Regions from separate parts of the Weizmannia sp. FSL W8-1119 genome, predicted to be linked through region 2. Evidence: predicted binding sites of a transcription regulator. Region 2 holds the regulator's gene; the other holds the start of a gene.
The links. Region 2 encodes LexA, which represses DNA repair genes until DNA is damaged. Its sites were predicted from a motif close to CGAACATATGTTCG; they were not measured.

Region 1 (4,063 bases), 670 kb from region 2:
CAAGGATATGGTCGCCGTACAGTTCCCGGCTCGTTTTTTCGGAGAGCTTCCGGGCTTTGTTTTGGTAAAACAAACTGGAAAAAGCATGGGCTGCCCGATTTTTCCATTCCGGGTTCTCCATATAAAAGTTATACGTATCCCACCAGAAGTCGGCCATGGGATACCCTCTTTTTTTCAGCTGCAGCTGCGAAGTGACAAAAGCAATAGCAGCCGCCGGATGGGAAATGTATGCGGCTTGCTGTTTCTCTTCCAGTTCCGCCGGGTCATTTACCCATAATCCGCCGCCGCGGGCCGGGAACATGTCCTCTATCCGGTTGATGAACGGGGACGGCAGCAATGCTTTCCCTTCCTCATCGGCAAGCGGAAAAGAGAGAACCAGTTTTTCAGACGGCGTCGTCAATGCCCGGTAGAAAATAAATTCTTCGTCCAGCAGGCGCCTTTTGCTGCCGGGCATGATTTCAAGCCCTTCCAGCCGCAAATATTCACGCTCTTCATCATTTAAAACGCCATCTTCGGAAATTTTCGCCGGCATGATCCCGTCATTGGCCCCGATAATAAACGCCAGTTTGACATCGGACAGCCGGGACTGTTCCAGATTCGCCACGAGCACCTGGTCCAAAGCCGGTGGAACAATGGAAAATTTTAATGACTCAAGCCCGGTTTCCATAATGGCAGAGAATTTCCCAACATCAGCAGGTCCATCGCCAAGGATTTCAACATACTGGTCCAAAACGCCCATGACTTCATCCCATGCCTGGTCGTGTTCCCTGGCAGCAACAAGATCCCCCGCTTCTTCCTTTTCAAGCCGGAGCGCTTCCAGTTTTTCCGGAATCTCCAATTCTTCGAGATAAAGATACAACGCTTCGCAAAGCGCTTTTCCGGTGCGGGCGCGCTTCAAACGCCGCGACAGGCGCAAAATCGGCGCTGTGACCAGAAGCCTGAGTTCATTCAGTTCCTGTTCGATTTTTCTTTCCTCATCCGTTTGCGGAAGGTTTTCCAGTTCGAGGCCTCGGATCCGCCTATATTCCCATCTTTTTCTGCTCGTCCAGCGTTCTCCCTGGATGCCGTAAGCCAGGCAATAGTTTTCAAGCCGGTCCATTTTTTCACGCAACGTGCGGGCATCTCCAGGCGGAAACAGCAATTCTGTTTTGATGGCACGGAAAACCGGTTCATAACGCCAGTTGCCGCGGATGATTTCCAAAGTCGAACGGATCAGTTCAATGAGCGGATGGTTCAGCATCGGCCGTTTTCTGTCGATAAAATACGGCACATCATAATCGTAAAAAACCGTTTCGATTAAATCCTGATAGGCCTCCCCGTTGCGGACAAGGATGGCAATATCACGGTAACGGCAGCTGCCTTCCATGACGGCTTCACGGATAGAACGGGCAACGCCTTCGATTTCCGCCCGCCGGTTGTTCGCCTGCCAGATCTCGATGCTGCTTTCCCCCGGAAAAGAAGGAAACGGCAGTTCTTCAAACCGGGACTGCAAAAAGCGCAAACTTTCATGCCTGAAACGGGCCGGTTCATACAGCGCCACGTCTTCTTCCGTTTCAATTTGAAAGGCGCGCGCCAGTTCATAGATATGTGCATAGGCTTCTCCCGGCATCCGGAACAAGTATAAATCATCCGGCTGCCTCCCGCGGAAAGCCCGGTCCGTTGTGAGCGCAACCGTAACGCGGCGGCATTTTTTCAAGAGTTCCCCGATCACCAGGTATTCCTGCGGGTTAAAAGTATGGAACCCGTCTATATAAATTTCCGCATCTTGGAGATAGCGCGATTTTTCAATGGCAGAAGCAAGCAGCCTTAAGTAATCTTCTGAATCAATGTATTTGCCTTCCAGCTTTTGCTCATATGCCTGATATACGCGTTCCAAATCGTGCAGCTTGTCGGAAAGCACTCTTCCCCCGTCCGCTTCCCCGATTGAGGCGCGTTTTTCCTGAAGCTGTGCGGGCGAGACGCAAAACCGTTTGAACTCAGTCAGAATGCGTTCGACATTGTCAATAAAGCCCGTCTTATCCGCCGCCCGCGTGAAAACCGACAGTTCTTCTTTTTGGTCTTCCAAAATTTTCCGAATGAGCATATTTAATCCGCTGCTCGATACATGGGTACGGCTGATCCCGCCGACTTCCTGCAATATTTTCCAGGCAAGGCGCGTAAAACTGTACACCTGGGCACGGATCATCCCGCCCAGTTCAGGTTCATGCGCAAGCCGTGTTTCCGATAAAAAAGTCATTTGCTCCGGAACAAGGTAAATGAGCGGTGCCCCGCCCGGATCGCCAAGCAGTTTCTGCCTGATTTCACGTTGGATGAAAGTTGTCTTTCCTGTCCCGGGGCGCCCGGTAATAAATCGAAGGGACAATTGGTTCACTTCCTTTTGATGAGCTCATTGGCCCCCATATCCGGAAAGATGCCGGACAAGGAACATTTGTTCTTTTATTGTAACGGATATTGTGCTATGAATCAAGCATTTTTGCCTAAAAAATATGCTTCCTGTTTTTTTCTGCCGGGGGATGCCCGCTTCCACGTAAAACACTGCCTGTTCCCGCCCCCGGAAAAATCCTTCCTATCCAATCCGGATGCCCTTCCCGTCCGGACGGGGCCGCGAACCGCCATCAGGGCGCGCTCCTGCTTCCAGACGTATAATGCCGAAAAAAAAGCACTGCCTGTTCCGGGAAACGTCCCGCAAAATGCAGTGCTTTTACACCTCTTAATCCCCGTCAAACAAATTAAACAAGCCTTTTGCCATGCTGCCTTCATCTTTCGAACCGCCCGCTGCCGGCATTGCGGCAAATACGCGGCTAGCCAGGCGGCTGAATGGCAGCGACTGCACCCAGACCGACCCCGGCCCGCGCAAAGTGGCAAAGAACAGGCCCTCTCCCCCAAAAAGGGCTGTTTTGATCCCTTTGACAAATTCAATGTCATAATCTACCGTCTTTGACATGGCGACAAGACAGCCTGTATCCACCCTCAATATTTCGCCGGGTGCGAGCTCGCGTTTCTGGATCGTGCCGCCAGCGTGGATAAAGGCAAAGCCGTCTCCCTCAAGCTTCTGCATGATAAACCCTTCCCCGCCGAAAAATCCGGTTCCGAGTTTCCGCTGAAATTCAATGCCGACTGAGACCCCTTTTGCCGCTGCCAAAAATGCATCTTTCTGGCAAATGATTTTCCCGCCCAGTTCGCTTAAATCCATCGGCACAATCTTGCCCGGATACGGCGCTGCAAACGCTGCATGCTTTTTATCACGGGCTTCGTTTGTAAAGGCGGTCATAAACAGGCTCTCACCGGTGATCAGCCGTTTTCCTGCAGAGAACAGTTTTCCCATAATGCCGCCGCCCTGGCCGCCCGAGCCGTCGCCAAAAATCGTTTCCATCCGGATGCCGTCTTCCATCATCATCAAGCTGCCGGCCTCGGCAATGACGGTCTCCTGCGGGTCGAGTTCTACTTCAACAAACTGCATGTCGTCCCCGACCAGTTTAAAATCAATATCGTGGTTGTTCATTTCCCTACCTCCTCAAAATGCACTCCCCCTGTATACGGACTTGCAGTTCGCAATGTTTCATTTTTATTTCCCGTGCAGCGTTCGTTTTATTGGACGAAAAGGCAGGGACCCCCCTTCCCTGCCAGGCTTAAATCCAATACAGCCCGCTGTCTTCCATCGCCCTGTATCCCTGTTGTTTCAAGAATTGCATCCGGGAGCGTCGGATGTTGATTTCATATGCAACCTGCAAAGCAGCCGCTTTATGGTACTGATTGATAAACGATCCATAGCTGATTGGCAACACGAGTGATTGATTGTTTGAAAAAACCACTTCAGTTTTTTTGCCTTCTGGGGTGTGGTCTTTAATATGCCCGGAGATCAGCCAAATACAATCCGGCTGGCTGGGCGATTTTGTTGGAAAAAGTATGGTAGCTGTATGGGGATCGACGAGGATCGGCGGCTTGTGCCGGACATGAATCAGGCTTTTTGTCGCATTTTTTCTTCCTTCGTAATCGCTTCCAAAGTATTTGCAGCTTTTTTTCACGATATTCAGGGGAAGTTCCGGCACAAATCGTTCCCGAT
Region 2 (4,063 bases):
ACAATACAATGAGGCGTCCCAATTTTAAATGTCCCGCCAAGGAAGCAGCTTCGGCAGATACACCTTCCATTAAGTCGCCGTCTCCGCATAAAGCATATGTATAATGGTCAATGACGGGGAAATTTTCTTTGTTGTATACAGCCGCCAGATGCCGTTCTGCCATCGCCATCCCGACTGACATGGCAATCCCCTGCCCGAGCGGACCGGTCGTTGCTTCCACGCCTTCCGTATGCCCGTATTCCGGATGCCCCGGGGTTTTGCTGCCGTATTGCCGGAAATTTTTAATATCATCCATGCTTAATGCATAGCCGGATAAATGGAGCAGGCTATAAAGCAGCATGGAACCATGCCCTGCGGATAATACGAAACGGTCCCGGTTAAACCAGTGCGGGTTTTCCGGGTTTTGGTTCATAAATCTTGTCCAGAGGGTGTATGCCATTGGCGCAGCCCCCATCGGAAGCCCCGGATGGCCGGATTTTGCTTTTTCAATGGCGTCAATGGACAAAGTCCGGATTGTTGTGACTGCCAGTTCGTCCGTTTTATCAAACATCTGCTAACATCCTTTCTTCATGGGTTACAATTTTATATTAAGGCAAGTGAAACCCATAACACAACTCTTTTACCATTTTGTATGGATTTTGTAAGAAAGAAGCAGGATGGCGCCCCTTTAGTGCAGCTTTCTTTTTGTTTGGATTTGCTTTATTTTTTCCGGGGTAACGTCCTGGCCTTCGGGGTCAAGCACACGGACATTTTCAATCGTTTTTCTGAATGAAGAGCGGAACGCCTGCAAATACTCGCTTCGCAACTTTGACTGTTCTTTTGCTTCCTCACCTGTCAGGCCGCCGGTTTTCGCTTTTTTCGCCAATTCGTTTATTCTTGCCATTTTTTCCTTTGAAAGCATATTTTCTCTCCTTTAATCCGTGATTGATGCCATCTTACTAAAATATAGGCCCGCCTGCAAAGAAAGCGCACCGGCGAAACCGGTTTTTGTACTATTGATCATGCCCCGTTTCCTCCATATATTCCCTGTAACGCCGGTGGACGGTTGCTTTTGAAACTTGATAGCCAAAACCGCGCATTGTCGCAGCAATCTCCTGAAAAGTCAGGCCGTTGTCCCGCAGGCGGATAATTTCTTCAACCGGCACTTCCTTCCTCTCCCTGCCGTCCGGATTCCGCTTTCCTTTTAAATTTTTCTCCGGGCGGTAGCCGTTTCTGACAGCGCGTTCCATCCCCCTTTTGATTTTTAAGTTATGCAGCTTTCGCTGGTACTCTTCAACCATGCTGACAATTTTCAACACCATTGAATCGGATTCCGAAAGTTCGAGTTCACCGTTTTGTGCATAACAATATACTTTGACCCCTTTTTTATATAAAAAATGGAGCAGTGCAATTTTTGCATTTCCTCTTCCAATCCGTGTTTCATCCTGCACCAGTACGGCGTCAACCTTTTCATTTCCAATGATATCAAGAAGTTCAAGGATGCCGGGCCTGTCCAGGTCGTAGCCGCTTGCCCGGTCGCAGATCACCCCGGCCACTTGAAAACCGCGGGAATCCGAAAGCTTCTCCAGCTCTTCCCGCTGCCTCGCCAAAGAAGTTTCCTGGCTTTCTTTTTCCGTGCTTACTCTGCAATATAAAACAACTTTCATTTTTTCGTCTCCCATTGTGATTTCATCGCAAGTTCCCTTTTATCATCCCTGATTTCATTTTTTTCTACCGGAATGACAATTTTTTCGCCGGCTTTGATCATGTTGCCGTTAATCCCATTATGGCGCTCAACCCAGCTGATAAATGCTTCCCTCGACATTTTGCCCTGTTCTGCATACTGACCGGCGATATTCCAAAGCGTCTCGCCCTCTGTAACGCTGATTTTGATATAGTGTGGGGATGGATCCCGCAGACTTCCAATCATGAAAAATCCGAAAACAAGCGCAACCCCTGCTAAAATCATAACATAGTTATACTTTTTCCATAATCGTGACATCTCCATCTTCCTCCCGCGAATATTCGTTCGTCCAATCACCAGTTCTATTATAAAACGAACGCCTGTTTTTCGTCAACATTTTTTCGAACTTACGTTTGTTTTATCTTCTGCAATGTGATATAATAATAGCAAATAATGGCATTCCTCCCGTTTGCGTCCCCGTACGCAGCGCGGGTGCCAAACAAAACTGCGACGAGGTGGAAATAATGGCAAAACTATCAAAACGGCAACAGGCGATACTTGATTTCATCAAGCATGAAGTCAAAACAAAAGGCTATCCCCCTTCCGTGCGGGAAATCGGCCAGGCAGTCGGGCTTGCTTCCAGTTCAACTGTCCATGGCCATCTCGCAAGGCTTGAAAGCAAAGGGCTGATCAGGCGCGACCCTACAAAGCCGAGAGCGATTGAAATTTTGGACCATGATGAAGAAATACCGGCCCAAAATGTTGTCAATGTGCCTGTTGTCGGAAAAGTAACAGCAGGCATACCGATTACCGCTGTAGAAAATATTGAAGAGTATTTTCCGCTTCCGGAACATCTTGTCCCGTCTGACGAGTCCGTCTACATGCTGGAAATTGAAGGGGACAGCATGGTGGATGCCGGGATTTTAAACGGCGATTATGTGATTGTCCGCTCCCAGCAGACGGCAAACAACGGAGATATCGTGGTCGCTATGACAGATGAAAATGAAGCGACAGTAAAAAGATTTTTCAAGGAAAAAGACTACTTCCGGCTGCAACCTGAAAACCAGACAATGGAACCGATCATATTGAAAAACGTCACCATTCTCGGCGTTGTCATCGGGCTGTACAGGCAAATGGTGCACTGATCAAAAAGAAGCAGTTTCGGCTGCTTCTTTTTTAATAGAGCATATGCGAGTTTGATGGCAAAAATGCCTGTGACACTTGAGGATTTCTGGGCTTCCAATCTATTTTCGAAGGAAAAATCGGGGCAATTAATGGGCATTTTGTTTTTCTGGGCGTTCGACGCAAAAATGCCCGATAAACAAAAACCCCTCAAAGCCTTACGCTTCAAGGGGTTTCTTGCTTAATACATTTCGATATACTGGTCGCGTTCCCATTGGTGGACTTGTGTGCGGAACATATCCCATTCAATTTCCTTAGCTTCAAGGAAGTGTTCGAGAATGTGATCGCCAAGGGCGTCTACCATTACATCATCCGATTTTAAGTTTTCCAGCGCCTGCAGCAGTGTGCCCGGGAGGTCGACAATGCCGGCTTCTTCTCTTTCTTCTTTCGTCATGACATAGATGTTGCGGTCGACCGGTTCCGGCGCCTGCAATTTGTTCGCGATGCCGTCAAGCCCTGCTTTTAACAGGACGGCGAGCGCGAGATACGGATTGGCAGACGGGTCAACGCTGCGCACCTCAACGCGCGTGCTTAAACCGCGGGAAGCCGGAATCCGCATGAGCGGGCTGCGGTTGCGAGCGGACCAGGCAACATAACAAGGCGCTTCATAACCCGGCACAAGCCGTTTATAGGAGTTCACCGTCGGATTCGTGACAGCCGTAAAGTTCGGCGCATGCTTTATGATGCCGGCAATGAACTGGTATGCCGTATCGCTCAGCTGCAGTTCTGCATCGTTCGGGTCATAGAATGCATTTTCTTTTCCTTTAAAAAGCGAAAGATTGGTGTGCATCCCGGAACCGTTCACGCCAAACAACGGTTTCGGCATAAACGTCGCATGCAGGCCATGTTTGCGTGCAATTGTCTTGACCACCAGTTTAAAGGTCTGGATATTGTCGCATGCCCTGACTGCATCCGCATATTTAAAATCAATTTCGTGCTGGCCGGGTGCAACTTCATGGTGGGACGCTTCAATTTCAAAGCCCATTTCCTCGAGTTCCAATACGATGTCGCGCCGGCAGTTTTCGCCAAGGTCCGTCGGCGCCAGGTCAAAATAGCCGCCGTTGTCGTTCAGCTCCAGTGTCGGTTCATTTTTTTCATTCAGCTTGAAGAGGAAGAATTCCGGTTCAGGCCCAAGATTAAAACTCGTGAAGCCAAGTTCTTCCATTTCTTTCAATACCCGTTTCAAATTATTCCGCGGATCACCTTCAAACGGGGTGC

Region 1: the regulator LexA is predicted to act here: its motif matches at 2,422-2,435, upstream of addB (helicase-exonuclease AddAB subunit AddB).

The regions. Positions count from the first base shown of each region.
Region 1 is NZ_JBBOZL010000001.1:857,719-861,781, reverse strand. Features, by position in the region: gene addB (helicase-exonuclease AddAB subunit AddB) at 1-2,362, opposite strand, end outside; gene NSQ19_RS03975 (TIGR00266 family protein) at 2,711-3,502, opposite strand; gene NSQ19_RS03970 (competence protein ComK) at 3,630-4,063, opposite strand, start outside.
Region 2 is NZ_JBBOZL010000001.1:1,532,051-1,536,113, forward strand. Features, by position in the region: gene tkt (transketolase) at 1-550, opposite strand, end outside; gene NSQ19_RS07405 (DUF896 domain-containing protein) at 668-901, opposite strand; gene NSQ19_RS07410 (YneB family resolvase-like protein) at 993-1,646, opposite strand; gene yneA (cell division suppressor protein YneA) at 1,643-1,981, opposite strand; gene lexA (transcriptional repressor LexA) at 2,188-2,808, shown strand; gene glnA (type I glutamate--ammonia ligase) at 3,027-4,063, opposite strand, start outside.